DNA from 2 places in the Klebsiella ornithinolytica genome. Region 1 is predicted to be linked to the other one. Evidence: riboswitches for the same ligand, from Rfam matches in the RefSeq annotation. Region 1 holds a riboswitch; the other holds the start of a gene.
What was found. Region 1 has a riboswitch for thiamine pyrophosphate ahead of Q1L34_RS13530 (TenA family protein). Riboswitches for the same ligand answer to the same signal wherever they lie in the genome.

Region 1 (7,539 bases):
GGCATGCTCGGGGAGATGATAACAGCTGACCGCGTGGCGAATCGCTTCTGCCATCGCCAGCGCCGGTGCGATTGACGCGCCGGGGAGAAATAATAAAAATTCTTCCCCTCCCCAGCGATAGATCTTGTCCTGAATTTTGGCAGCGGATTCAAGAATTCGGGAAATCGCCAGCAGCACCTCATCGCCTTTTTGGTGTCCGTAGCTATCATTAATCGCTTTAAAATTATCGACATCCACCAGCAGCAGGCAAAAACCGCCTGAATGAAATAATGAAGAATCAACAATACGATAAAACTCGCGTCGGTTAAGTAATCCGGTTAAAGGATCGTGAGTGGCGGCAAATTCAAGTTCTTCCTTCAGATGCACTTCTTCAGTAATGTCATGAACAATACACAGCATCAACCGTATATGGTTCAGCACCACCGGTCCGGCATAGGTCTGAACGTAGCGGAGAGAACCATCGGACAGAATATGGGTAAAATTAAGCGGCTTGTGGCCGCCGGGTAAGCTTGCCACGCTGCGCATCACGGGTAGCACGTCCCTTCCCAGAGTATTGATTTGCCAGGTATGGCGAGTGCGCATCTCATCGGCCGTATAGTTATAAAACCGCAGCGCGGCGATATTAGCATCAATAATTCGCCCGTCCTGTTCAGGGTCAATCAACAGCATCGGGGCAGAACTGGTCATAAAGAATCGCGAAAAGAAACTATTGCTGCGCCGTTTGTAAGGGTGCGCGGGGAGCGCCTTAAACGAGTCATTTTGCTGCAGGATCTTTGCCGCTTCAAAAAGAATTAATGTGTCATATTCTGCGGATTTAATCAGGGTGGTTTTACAATAAACCGGACTCAGACCTTCCGGGGTTTGAATCGTCCACACTTCGAATACTTCAGCAATATTTTTGAAGTAGTACAGATAATTCTGCAGGCTGCGTTCCGGGCAGCTGGAGAGCGTACCTTTGCGCATTTCATCCAGCGACATCGCTCCGCTGAGGGTTCTGGAAGCCTGATTACAATAGACGACTGCTTCTTTAAAAGGATGAACCACCCAAACAGGGGTGCTTAATAAATCAAAAATCATTAACTCTTTTAATAACATGCAGCCCTCCAGCGAACAGGCACCACGCTTCTGAACAACGCGCTCATCGCCAATATGGCCCAACGGCGTAGGCTAATAAGCTAATGAAATGACGTCGAAAGTTCAGACACGAGATGGAGACGCCGGAAGTATAGTTCCTTTTTGATTATGGAAAGTGTACCGGGAAAGCAAAACGGCGCTGCCGCTGACAGAAGCCGGGCATTCTCCCCGGCGCTCGCCGTTCCTGAGTTATTTCTCGATACGCTCAAGCTGGGTTTGATCCGCCCGTTCGGCGCGATCGGCCAGTCCCTGGAACTGCCCGGGGGTATAGAAGGTCTCCGGCACTGGCAGCATCTGCATGTCCTGCCCCGGATGAATTTGCAACTGACCAAGTTCTGCGAGCGAAAAGCCGTCCACCGTCTGCGGCAGAGTTAACCGCCAGGGCGTCGTCCTCTCGAACGGGACCGGCGTCGGAAGCCGATCGTCGCTCATATCGTAATTGCGTTTGAGCACCAGAAATTTATCCGGAACCCGACGCTGGCTGTTCCACCAGTCGCCATCCAGCTTGCGAAACATACTTTCCGTTTCACTGCGCGGAGCCACCATCAGCTTCACCAACACCTTTTTCAGCGCGACGTCCATCGCCCGGTTATAGTCGTCAACCGAACCGGCATGGCCGTGCAAAATGACGCTGATGGCCAGCCGTGCCCCCAGCAGATTCGAATAGAGATCTTCCGGGGAAAAGGCGGAGATTTCCTCCGAAAAACCGGGAACTGACTGGAAACCATTCCACTGCGCAATTTCATGCCATTGCGCAAGTTCATAGGCCAGACGGCCTGCGAGCCAGGCGGCAATCTCATAGCGTCGGGACAGGGAAGCCGGCGGCATAAAAGCATTGAGCTGGATCCGTCTGACGCCCAGCTCCTCGCTGTAGAAAATGCGCCCCGCCTGTCCAAGATTCGGGTAAATGCGGGAGAAGAGATAAAAAGTGTTATCCGCCGTATCGCGCACGTGGGCGATATCGATAAACCCGCCGCGACGGGTATAGATCAGCCCGTTTTCCTCTTCACTCAGCCCGACAAGATTTTTTACCGCCCCCAGCGCGCTGTCGTTGTAACGATGCTTACCCAACGTATCGAGCGTCAGGACATTACCAATTTGATAGACCGGGATCGGCACCCCAATCGCTCTGACATGCAGATCATAGCCAAAAGCACAGCACGGACGAAGCGATTCCGGCGGCGCCAGCTGGCTGACCACCGGTTTGACCCGGGGAGTGGGAACGACCGGTAATACCGGATCCTTCGCGCACACCGAGAACGCGGCCGCCAGCAAAAATAACAAGCCATTACGCATTAACATCGTCTCCAGGACATAAAACGGACGCTCGCAGGCGGCATTTTGCGAGGTTAAAAACGGTATTCTCCGGCAACAAAGAAGCTATTACGTTCGTTAAAACCAAACTCGGTTAAGACGTTAAAGTTCTGCGTAATTTCATATTGCGCGCCCACCAGCATGTTCCACGGAGAAGAGAGCCGCTGCTTCACGTCAAACTTGCCCTGATCGTCTTTATTAACCGCAGCAATAAGCGGCTGGAGTTCCGGCGGCATATGCAGATCGGAGAGATTGCCTTTGAACTCCTGCTGTACGTTCTGGTACATACTGCCCACCCAGATACTTAAGTTTGACGGGCCGGCGATACCTTGCAAATTAAAGCGATAGCCAATGCGCGGCGACACGGTGGTGGCCGAGATTTTACCGTCAAGAATATCGAAGTCGGTACGGGTATAGTTGGTATCGATCAGGCCGAACCAGTTGCCATAGCCGCCGGCGAGGGTAAACCCGGTTCCCCAGGTGGTGCCTTTAAAATCGAGCGCAAAATCAATATCCTGCAGCTGTCCGTTTTCATGGAGCCGATGCACGGATCCGGCAATAATCCGGTCGATCCCGGTATATTTTGAGGGATCGGCGTCAACGGAGACTTTTGATAACGACGATCCGCTGGTATGCCCGGCGATGCCGTAGATATTTAAGAAAGGAAACACCCACATATCCAGACGCAGGTTCTCGGTCTTGCTCTTTTGTCGCGTGTGTCCGGCATCGATAGCGAACATATCGCTCGGTATCGGGTGGTTCCCGAGCTTCAGTCCGGAAAAAGAGATACTGTCGACCAGGATATCCTGGCGAATGTTCATATAGCTTAAATTGACCCCGAAAGGCAGCGGAATGGAGTATCCACGCGCCCTTGCCTCATCACCCCAAATCGGAAAATAGCTGTCGTTACTGCTGCCGGAACTGTCGGTCGTGCTGGCCCCCCAGGCGGTGCCCGACGTTAACAACAACGTAAGTACGGTTTTAGTCCATCTCATTTTTTTCTCATCTGACCTTAAAGTCCGGAACCTACATTAAAATAAAGCGCCTGTTCATGTTCGCTGAAGGCAATATCAATCCCCGTATGTAATCCATACTGGCGCGCTATCAGGTAGCGAAACCCTGTCCCCCACGCCACTTCGGTTTGCTCCCACAATGAATGGGCCTCGTCAGCGGCGCTGCCGATACCGACGAACCCTTGCAGGATCCAGCGCGGCTGAAATTCCCAGGCAAGCTGGGTCTGCGCCGTACTGACATAATCCCCCTGATAGCGGTAACGAGAAATCCCGCGTAATTCGATATAAGGGCGAGCCATTGGCGTCAGGCGCTTATCATGGTGGGTCAACGACTGATAGTTGCCAGCCACGGCGAGCGTCAGCGTGCGACTGAGCGGGATATAGTATTTCCCATCGACAGAGAACTGATCGTAATGATAGTCGCCACCTAACAATGAACGGAAAAATCGATATTCGCTTTGTACCGATAACCCCTTCTCAGGATAGAAAAAATTATCCGTAGTGTCATATTCCGCCACCACGCCCAGCGCCGATGATGCACTCTCCTGACCCAGCACCTGCTGCCATACCCGATTAACGACCGGGTTATCGGCGGAAACGTCGGTTTTCGCATACACCTGAGAGGCCCCGACAAATACCGGCGTGTCGCCTACGCGAAACAGCAGTTTTTGCAGACCGCCATAGCCGCGGGTCTGCGAATGGATAGCGGTATTTTTGTTAAAACTGGTCAATCCGTCGGAATAGATATCCAGTTTAATATTGGCGTAGCCCAGCAGCAGCAGATAGCGGATACGGTCATTATTCCAGGTATGCCGGTGGCCGCCGCCGATAAACCAGGTCCCGTTCTGCGTTCCACCGCCGCCAAAAGCGGTGATCGGCGGCGGAATAAAATGATCGCCATCCCGCGTCCCTTTACCGTGCAAAAAGAGACCAAACAGCCCCCCGCCGTAGCCCACCGCCGGCTCGGTTATCACCACAGGCACCGGAAGAAACCCGTACTGGTTATCCTGGAGATAGCGGCTCATATCCAGCATGCCATCTTCGGGATCGAACAGATCGGCGCCAACGGCGGGAAGGGAAAGTGGCACGATGAGCGCCAGCAATAAGGTCGGTAGCGAAAACTTCATGCACTCTCCGGCGCCGTGATGGGTTCTGAATGCCCATGTGGCTGAAGAATAATGGGTTTCATGGTAATGAAAATATATCCTATGGTGCCATGAACTACCAATTTTCGGCCGGCGGTTTTTTTTAATTCTGGACAAATTAGCCAGTTAAAAACGCATAGAAAGCCAATGGTCTACGGCGAAAATATGCTGGCGCTGAGTTTTTAGCCATCATGGTAAGTGACGGTGTCACATATTCAGATACCAATTCGCCCGCGGCCGGGATTGTAATCAAAAAGTGAATGCCGTATAACATGGCGCAACCGAGGGGTGTCCCGTGAGGGCTGAGATGGCGTAAGCCGAACCCTTTGAACCTGATCTGGGTCATGCCAGCGAAGGGACGGGTCGGCAATTTTGCCAGTTTACCGCCATTGCCTGTTCATACTTCCGCACACCCGGATCTCCCCCGTAATCAGGAGGTCCTGTGATTCTGCCGATCTTTACCCAGGGTATTTATGGTCGTCTGCGCCAGCAGGCGGGAGGCGACTGGGAACAGTACGTTGCCCATCCTTTTCTCCGCCAGCTTGCCGACGGTACCTTGCCCGAACGCGCCTTCCGACGCTATCTGACTCAGGACTACCTGTTCCTGATCCACTTTGCCCGTAGCTATGCCCTGCTGGTCAGCAAACTGCGCACGCTCCCGGAGATGCGCGCCGCGGCCGCCTCAATGAACGCGATTCTTGGCGAACTGCCGCTGCACGTCGGCTATTGCGCGGGCTGGGGGCTGGACGAAGCGACAATGGCCGCCGAAAGCGAAGCGCCGGAGACGGTAAACTACACCCGCTACGTGCTGGATATCGGTCATTCCGGCGATGCGCTCGATCTGCTGGTGGCGCTGATGCCCTGCGTGGCTGGCTATGCGGAAATCGGCCTCGGACTGCTCCACAATCCGGCCACCCGGCTCACCGACAACCCCTATGCCTCCTGGATCCGTAACTACGGCGATGCGGGCTATCTCGACGGTGTCACGGCGGCTATCGGCCTGCTGGAGCGTGTCTGGCAGCAGCGCGGCGCCGAATCGCGCATCGCAGAGCTGGGTGCCATCTTCACCACCGCCACCCGTCTGGAAGCCAACTTCTGGCAGATGGGACTGAATGCCGCGGCGGTCGCTCAGTGACGGCTCCGACTATCGCGGTGCGGGAATTAAGTCTGCGCTTCGGCTCACGGGTCATTTTTGACAAGTTGTCGTTTGATATTCCCGCTGAACAGTGGATTTCGCTGCTGGGCGCCAGCGGTGCCGGCAAAACCAGCCTGCTGCGAATTATCGCCGGACTGGCCGCCCCCACTCACGGTCAGGTTCAGGCCAGCGACGGTCGCCCGCTGGCCCCTCGTCTGGCCTGGATGGGGCAAAAGGACCTGCTCTATCCGTGGCTAAGCGTGCGCGACAATGTAGCGCTTGGCGCCCGCCTGCGCGGAGAGCGCGTCGATCGGCAGCGGGTTGCGAGGTTATTAGAGCAGGTGGGACTCAGCCACTGCGCCGACGATCGTCCGGCGTCGCTCTCCGGCGGCATGCGTCAGCGGGCGGCGCTGGCGCGCACGCTGTATGAAGATCGGCCGATCGTGTTAATGGATGAGCCTTTTTCGGCGCTGGACACCCTTACCCGCACGCGTATCCAGACGCTGGCAGCGGAACTGCTGACTCAGCGTACGGTGGTGTTGATTACCCACGATCCGATGGAAGCCTGCCGGCTCAGCCATCGCCTGCTGGTGCTCTCGCCGCCGCCCGGCGGCATTGATGACTCCCATCATCTGACGGGGAAACCGCCGCGGGCGCCGGACGATCCGGCGCTGCTGAGGGGACAAGCCGCGCTACTGCAACAGTTGATGAGGGCCAACGGATGAGAGGGAAACTTTTCCGCGGCGGCGTGGTGTTCTGCGGCCTGCTGGTGTTTTGGTGGCTGCTCAGTAACAGCGGCATTCCGGCGTTCCTGCTGCCGTCGCCATCGGCGGTGGCCGCCGCCCTGTGGAACAACCGCAGCTGGCTGAGCTGGCACACGCTGGTTACTTTGAGCGAGATCCTCAGCGGCCTGACTCTCGGGGTACTGCTCGGCGTGGTGTTGGCCCTGTGTATGATGATCTCGCCGCGCCTACAGCGCTGGCTGATGCCGCTGGTGCTGACCAGTCAGGCGATTCCGGTTTTCGCCCTCGCCCCGCTGCTGGTGCTGTGGTTTGGCTTCGGGATGAGCGCCAAAGTGATGATGGCGGTTCTGGTGATTTTCTTCCCCGTGACGTCGGCATTTTTTGACGGCCTGCGGCGGGTCAATCACGACTACCTCGATCTGGCGCGTACGATGGGCGCCTCGTCAGGGGCGCAGCTGCGACATGTTCGCCTGATGGCCGCCCTGCCGGCGCTGGGTTCCGGCCTGCGCATGGCCGCGGCCGTAGCGCCAATCGGCGCGATCATCGGCGAATGGGTCGGTTCTGCCGAAGGACTGGGCTATGTGATGCTCAATGCTAATGCGCGCATGCAAACCGATGTCTGCTTTGCGGCGCTGTTTATTTTAGTGCTGCTGACCATTCTGCTATGGCTGGCAGTGGATGCTCTATTACACCGGCTGATCAACTGGACACCGGAATAAGGAATAATCATGCATAAACCCGTTTTCACCGCCATCACATTAACCGCGCTTATCAGCGGACAGGCGATGGCCAACGAGAAGCTGACCCTGGTGCTGGACTGGTATATTAACCCGGACCATGCGCCGATTATGGTGGCGGAACAGATTGGCGCCTTTAAAGCGCAGGGCCTGGACGTGAAGATTGTCCCGCCGTCTGACCCGGCCCTGCCGCCGCGTCTGGTGGCCGCCGGCCAGGCGGATCTGGCTATCACCTATCAGCCGCAGGTGCACTTTTTCGCCGATGAGGGGCTGCCGCTGGTGCGGGTCGGTACGTTGATTAACTCGCCGTTGAACACG
Region 2 (7,539 bases), 2.5 Mb from region 1:
CATATTGCCCTGCAGCGCCACTTTGTGACCGACGCGGCGGCGCGCATCGGCGATATCAGTGGTCCAGTCGAGACCCAGCGCATCACAGCCGGTTTCGGCCATCGCTTCCAGCCACTGTCCGCCGCCTTTGGTGAATAAGGTCACCGGTACGCGGCGGCCTTCGTTTTCACGCAGCAGGCCATCAACGATTTTGTGCATGTAATAGAGCGAGAACTGCTGATAATCGCGGCCGGTCAGCACGCCACCCCAGGTATCAAAAATCATCACCGACTGGGCGCCCGCTTTGATTTGCGCGTTCAGGTACAGCGTGACGCTTTTGGCCAGCTTTTCGAGCAGCGCATGCAGCGCCTGCGGGTCGGCATACATCATTTTCTTGATCACAGTGAAGGCCTTGCTACTGCCCCCTTCAACCATATAGGTCGCCAGCGTCCACGGGCTACCGGAGAAACCAATCAGCGGAACCTCGCCTTTTAGTTCGCGGCGAATCGTCCGCACGGCGTTCATCACGTAACCGAGCTCATCTTCCGGATCGGGCACCGGCAGTTTGTCGACATCGGCTTTGCAGGTAATCGTCGAGGTGAAACGTGGGCCTTCGCCGGTTTCGAAATAGAGCCCCAGCCCCATTGCGTCAGGGATGGTCAAAATGTCCGAGAAGAGGATCGCCGCATCCAGCGCATAGCGGCGCAGCGGCTGCAATGTGACTTCGCAGGCCAGCTCGGCGTTTTTACACAGCGACATAAAGTCGCCCGCCTGGGCACGAGTGGCTTTGTACTCCGGTAAATAGCGGCCCGCCTGGCGCATCATCCACACCGGGGTCACATCAACGGGTTGGCGCAGCAGCGCACGCAGATAACGATCGTTCTTCAGTTCGGTCATTTTGCAGTTCCTTAAGCGTCAGGCCGTTATTGTATCACGTCATTCCTCGTCGGCCCGACACATTGCCACGGTGTCTTCTATCAGGCGGCGCGCTACGGTACCCGGCGGCGGCAGCAGCGGTAAATCGTCATAGCGATACCAGCCAGCCTGCAGCAGCTCTTTCTTGTCGATCACAATCTCGCCGCTGTCATATTCCGCCATAAATGCGGTCATCAGCGACTGCGGGAACGGCCACGGCTGTGAGGTCACGTAGCGCAGATTTTTCACCTTCAGACCGCACTCTTCCATCACCTCGCGGGCAACCGCCTGCTCCAGCGTCTCTCCCACTTCGACAAACCCGGCCAGCACCGTATGTACGCCATTGCGATGGCGGGTATGCTGTGCCAGCAAGATAGAATCGTCCCGGCGAATCGCCACGATCATGCAGGGCGCAATTTGCGGGTAATAACGTTCGCGGCAGTGGCTGCATAGCATCGCCCATTCGGTTTTGCTGGGATGCATAGGATGCCCGCAGTAGCCGCAGAATTTATGCGAGCGGTAAAATTCGGCCAGCTGGATCCCGCGTCCCGCCAGTTGAAACAGCCCCGGATCCTGATCCAATAACTGACGCAACGATCCCATATCATGCCGACGATCCTGGCGCACCATCCACACCGCGTCGCCTTGCCATTCGCCAATATGCAGTGCGTGCTGGCCGACAAGATTGAAATTTACCGCTTCGCCATGTGGTAATTCCCCGTCGGGTAACCATAATTTTTGTTCGTGACTGACGATCCACCAGCCGCGATCTAATTTTTCAATAATACGATCCATATCTATTGCACTACCTTCGTTTTACTGGCACTTTTAACATTATATTTACATTTTGGTGAGCAACGTTATTTTCTTAATCTTGCGGAGTCAACCATGTTAAACCAGCTGGAAAACCTAACGGAACGTGTTGGAGGCAGTAATGAACTGGTCGATCGCTGGCTGCATGTACGTAAGCATTTGCTCGTCGCTTACTACAAGCTGGTTGGCCTGAAACCAGGAAAAGAATCCTTTATGCGGCTTAACGAAAAGGCGCTGGATAGCTTTTGCCAAAGCCTGGTGGATTACCTCTCCTCCGGCCATTTTAGTATTTATGAACGTATTCTTGGCGAAATGGAAGGTGATACGCCACTTTTGGCGGCCACCAGACTCTATCCGCAGCTGGAAGCCAATACCCAGCAAATTATGGATTACTACGACTCCTGCCTCGAAAATGCTATCGATCATGATAATTATCTTGAGTTCCAGCAGGCGTTGTCCGATATCGGCGAAGCGCTGGAAGCCCGCTTTGCGCTGGAAGATAAGCTGATCGCCCTCGCCATTTCGTACAACCTGCGGGACAACGTCAGCGACAATATCGCGCCGACTGCTTGAGTTGTGAACCGTTAACGAGTAATTTACAGACATTCTCCCTCTGCGGAGGGAGCGTTATCTTGTCGGAGTGCCTATTTTCCACACTGGAAAAGGCTGAGACCGTTAATTCGGGATCCGCGGAACCTGATCAGGCTAATACCTGCGAAGGGAACAAGAGTAAACTGCAAAGAGCGGCCGTCCCTCAGGGACCAAACGCATCTGTTACTCCATCCGTCGTCTGACAAGCCATCTCCTTTTCATCTGGAATGAGCTATGTCTACAGAAAAACTGACCCGCCGACAGCAGCGCGAACGCGCTCAGCGTTTTATCGACACGCTTGAAGGCTCGGCCTTCCCCAACTCGCAGCGTATCTACATTCAGGGTTCGCAGGATGATATTCGCGTCCCGATGCGTGAAATCCAGCTTAGCCCCACGCTTATCGGCGGCGGCAAAGAAAATCCGCGCTATGAAGATAACGAAGCGATCCCGGTGTACGATACCTCCGGTCCCTACGGCGACCCCAATATCCCGATCGATGTCCACCAGGGTCTGGCAAAGCTGCGCCAGCCGTGGATTGACGCGCGTAACGATAGCGAACCGCTGAGCCATCGCAGCTCCGCTTACTCCCAGCAACGCCTGGCTGATGACGGCCTTGACGGGCTGCGCTTCAGCCGCCTGCTGACGCCAAAGCGGGCCAGAGCCGGCCGCCGCGTGACTCAGCTCCACTACGCCCGCCGGGGCCTCGTCACGCCGGAGATGGAGTTTATCGCCCTCCGCGAAAATATGGGCCGCGAGCGCATTCGTAGCGAAGTGCTGCGCCACCAGCACCCGGGAGAAGGGTTCGGCGCCCATCTGCCGGACAACATCACGCCGGAGTTTGTCCGCGACGAGGTGGCTGCCGGGCGCGCCATTATTCCCGCCAATATTAACCATCCCGAGTCGGAGCCGATGATCATCGGCCGTAATTTTCTGGTCAAAGTTAACGCCAATATCGGCAACTCCGCCGTCACCTCGTCCATTGAGGAGGAGGTCGAAAAGCTGGTGTGGTCAACCCGCTGGGGAGCGGATACGGTGATGGATCTCTCCACCGGCCGCTATATCCACGAAACCCGCGAGTGGATCCTGCGCAACAGTCCGGTGCCTATCGGTACGGTGCCGATCTATCAGGCGCTGGAAAAGGTCAACGGCATTGCCGAAGACCTGAGCTGGGAAGCCTTTCGCGACACCCTGCTGGAACAGGCGGAGCAAGGCGTTGACTACTTCACCATCCACGCCGGCGTCCTGTTGCGCTACGTGCCGCTGACCGCCAGACGCCTCACCGGTATTGTCTCCCGCGGCGGTTCGATCATGGCGAAATGGTGCCTGTCTCACCATCAGGAAAACTTCCTCTATCAGCACTTCCGCGAAATTTGTGAAATCTGCGCCGCCTATGACGTTTCGCTTTCGCTCGGCGACGGTCTGCGCCCGGGTTCGATCCAGGACGCCAACGATGAAGCGCAGTTTGCCGAGCTGCGAACCTTAGGCGAGCTGACGAAAATCGCCTGGGAGTACGACGTGCAGGTGATGATTGAAGGCCCGGGTCACGTGCCGATGCAGATGATCCGCCGCAACATGACCGAAGAGCTGGAGCACTGTCACGAAGCGCCGTTCTATACCCTCGGGCCGTTAACCACCGATATCGCTCCCGGCTACGATCACTTCACCTCCGGCATTGGCGCCGCGATGATCGGCTGGTTTGGCTGCGCGATGCTCTGCTACGTCACGCCGAAAGAGCACCTCGGGCTGCCGAATAAAGAGGACGTGAAGCAGGGGCTGATTACCTACAAAATCGCCGCCCACGCCGCCGACCTCGCCAAAGGCCATCCCGGGGCGCAGATCCGCGATAACGCCATGTCCAAAGCGCGTTTTGAGTTCCGCTGGGAGGATCAGTTCAACCTCGCCCTCGACCCGTTCACCGCCCGCGCCTGGCACGATGAAACCCTGCCGCAGGAGTCGGGAAAAGTCGCCCACTTCTGCTCCATGTGCGGACCCAAATTCTGTTCAATGAAAATCAGCCAGGAAGTGCGCGACTACGCCGCCCGCCAGGATATCGAAAGCGGAATGGCCGATATGTCGCAGAACTTCCGCGCTCGCGGCGGCGAAATCTATTTACGTAAGGAGCAAGCCTGATGTATCAACCCGATTTTCCGTCCGTCCCGTTCCGTTTAGGCCTCTATCCGGTTGTTGATAGCGTGGTATGGATTGAGCGCCTGCTGAAAGCCGGCGTGCGTACCCTTCAGCTGCGCATCAAAGATAAGCGCGACAGCGACGTTGAGGACGATGTGATCGCCGCTATCGCGCTCGGTCGTCAATATCATGCCCGGCTGTTTATCAACGACTACTGGCAGCTGGCCATTAAGCATCAGGCCTACGGCGTGCATCTGGGCCAGGAGGACCTGGAAACGACGGACCTGAGCGCGATCCGCAACGCCGGCCTGCGTCTTGGGGTCTCGACCCATGACGATATGGAGATCGACGTTGCGCTGGCCGCACGCCCCTCCTATATCGCCCTGGGCCACGTTTTTCCTACGCAAACCAAACAGATGCCTTCCGCCCCTCAGGGGCTGGAACAGCTTGCCCGCCATATCCAGCGTCTGGAAGATTATCCGACGGTGGCGATCGGCGGCATCAGCCTCGAACGCGCGCCGGCGGTACTGGGTACCGGCGTTGGCAGCATTGCCGTGGTCAGCGCAATCACCCAGGCGGCGGACTGGCAGCAGGCTACCGCGCAACTGCTGACGATCGCGGGAGCCGGTGATGAATGACAATGATTTTATGCGCTATAGCCGCCAGCTGCTGCTGGAGGATATCGCCATCGAAGGGCAGCAAAAGCTGCTGGCCAGCCGGGTATTGATCGTCGGTCTCGGCGGGCTGGGCTCGCCTGCTGCGCTGTACCTGGCCGGGGCCGGTGTCGGCACGCTGGTGCTGGCCGATGACGACGACGTGCACGTCAGCAACCTACAGCGGCAAATTCTGTTCACCAGCGATGATATCGCGCAACCCAAAACCACGGCCGCCAGAGCAAGGCTCGCTCGTCTCAACCCGCAAATTGGACTGATTGCGCTGAAGCAGCGGTTAGGCGGAAAGGCCCTGCTGGATGAAGTGGCGAAGGCCGATGTGGTACTGGATTGCACCGATAATATGGTGACCCGCCAGGCGATCAATGCCGCCTGCGTCGCCCTTGCAACACCGTTGATTACCGCCAGCGCCGTCGGGCTGGGAGGCCAGCTGATGGTACTGACGCCGCCGTGGGAACAGGGCTGCTATCGCTGCCTGTGGCCGGATGCTAACGAACCCGAACGCAACTGTCGTACGGCGGGCATTATCGGCCCGGTAGTCGGCATGATGGGTACCCTGCAGGCGCTGGAGGCTATCAAGCTGCTCAGCGGCATGGCAACGCCGCGTAATACTTTGCGGTTGTTCGATGCCCGCACCAGCAGCTGGCGCGCACTTGCATTACAGCGGGCTCAGGGTTGTCCAGTATGTGGAGGGCAGCATGCAGGTGTGGTTTAACGATGAACCGTTGCAGTGCGCCGAAGCGACATCCGTCGCCGCCCTGCTCACTCAGCTGGAACAGCATCAGCCGGGCGTCGCGCTGGCGCTCAATCAACACATCCTGCCGCGCGAGCGGTGGGAACACCATCTTCTGCAGGAAGGCGACCAAATCCTGCTTTTTCAGGTTATCGCCGGAGGCTGACATGTTACGTATTGCGGATAAAACATTTGAATCACATCTTTTCACCGGTACCGGTAAATTCGCCGCTCCCGACGTGATGGTGGAGGCCATTCGCGCCTCCGGCAGTCAGCTGGTGACGCTGGCAATGAAGCGCGTCGATTTACGTCAGCATAATGACGCTATCCTCGCACCGCTACTGGCGGCTGGCGTGAGCCTGCTGCCCAATACCTCCGGGGCCAAAACGGCAGAAGAAGCCGTATTTGCCGCCCGTCTGGCGCGGGAAGCGCTGGGTACCCACTGGCTGAAGCTGGAAATCCATCCGGACGCGCGCTGGCTGCTCCCCGATCCGATTGAAACGCTGAAAGCGGCAGAAATTCTGGTACGGGAAGGCTTTGTGGTGCTGCCCTACTGCGGCGCCGATCCGGTACTGTGCAAGCGTCTGGAAGAGGCGGGCTGCGCGGCGGTGATGCCACTCGGCGCGCCGATCGGTTCCAACCAGGGGCTGGAAACCAGAGCGATGCTGGAAATTATTATCGAGCAGGCCACGGTACCTGTGGTGGTTGATGCCGGTATTGGCGTGCCGAGCCATGCAGCTCAGGCGCTGGAAATGGGTGCCGACGCGGTACTGGTGAATACCGCCATCGCCGTCGCCGACGACCCGGTCACCATGGCCCGGGCTTTCCGCCTGGCGATTGATGCCGGATTGCTGGCGCGACAGGCTGGCCCGGGGACGCGCAGCGCGCAGGCGCAGGCCACCAGCCCACTGACCGGCTTTCTGGAGGCGCTGGTATGAATACCTTCACTGACCGCTGGCGGCAGCTGGACTGGGACGATATTCGCCTGCGTATCAACAGTAAAACCCCCGCCGACGTTGAACGCGCCCTGGCGGCAAAACAGCTCAGCCGCGACGATATGATGGCCCTGCTCTCTCCTGCCGCCGCGGGTTATCTGGAGCCGCTGGCGCAGCGTGCGCAGCGCCTGACTCGCCAGCGTTTTGGTAATACCGTCAGCTTTTATGTCCCGCTGTATCTCTCTAATCTGTGCGCCAACGATTGTACCTACTGCGGTTTCTCAATGAGTAACCGTATCAAGCGCAAGACTCTGGATGAGGTGGAAATTGCCCGTGAATGCGCGGCGATCCGCGAAATGGGCTTTGAGCATCTGCTGCTGGTGACCGGCGAACATCAAAGCAAAGTCGGCATGGACTATTTTCGCCAGCATCTGCCCGCGATTCGCCGCCAGTTCGCCTCGCTGCATATGGAGGTCCAGCCGCTGGCGATGGCGGAGTATGCCGAGCTGAAAACCCTCGGGCTGGACGGCGTGATGGTCTATCAGGAGACCTATCATGAAAGTATGTATGCGAAACATCATCTGAAAGGCAAAAAGCAGGATTTTTTCTGGCGACTGGATACGCCGGACAGGCTTGGAGAGGCGGGAATTGATAAGATTGGCCTTGGCGCATTAATTGGCCTCTCCGACAGCTGGCGCGTGGATTGCTTTATGGTGGCGGAACATCTGCTGTGGCTCCAGCAACGCTACTGGCGCAGCCGCTACTCCATCTCCTT

Region 2: it holds a riboswitch for thiamine pyrophosphate, as region 1 does, so the genes downstream of both, thiC (phosphomethylpyrimidine synthase ThiC) here and Q1L34_RS13530 (TenA family protein) in region 1, are expected to answer to the same signal.

What each region holds. Positions count from the first base shown of each region.
Region 1 is NZ_CP130153.1:2,802,148-2,809,686, forward strand. It holds gene Q1L34_RS13510 (GGDEF domain-containing protein) at 1-1,095, opposite strand, end outside; gene Q1L34_RS13515 (DUF4056 domain-containing protein) at 1,324-2,430, opposite strand; gene Q1L34_RS13520 (porin family protein) at 2,484-3,443, opposite strand; gene Q1L34_RS13525 (BamA/TamA family outer membrane protein) at 3,461-4,588, opposite strand; TPP riboswitch at 4,881-4,982, shown strand; gene Q1L34_RS13530 (TenA family protein) at 5,049-5,741, shown strand; gene Q1L34_RS13535 (ABC transporter ATP-binding protein) at 5,738-6,466, shown strand; gene Q1L34_RS13540 (ABC transporter permease) at 6,463-7,203, shown strand; gene Q1L34_RS13545 (ABC transporter substrate-binding protein) at 7,213-7,539, shown strand, end outside.
Region 2 is NZ_CP130153.1:5,267,482-5,275,020, forward strand. It holds gene hemE (uroporphyrinogen decarboxylase) at 1-876, opposite strand, end outside; gene nudC (NAD(+) diphosphatase) at 916-1,689, opposite strand; gene Q1L34_RS24915 (Rsd/AlgQ family anti-sigma factor) at 1,783-2,280, shown strand; TPP riboswitch at 2,334-2,447, shown strand; gene thiC (phosphomethylpyrimidine synthase ThiC) at 2,533-4,428, shown strand; gene thiE (thiamine phosphate synthase) at 4,428-5,063, shown strand; gene Q1L34_RS24930 (HesA/MoeB/ThiF family protein) at 5,056-5,811, shown strand; gene thiS (sulfur carrier protein ThiS) at 5,795-5,995, shown strand; gene thiG (thiazole synthase) at 5,997-6,767, shown strand; gene thiH (2-iminoacetate synthase ThiH) at 6,764-7,539, shown strand, end outside.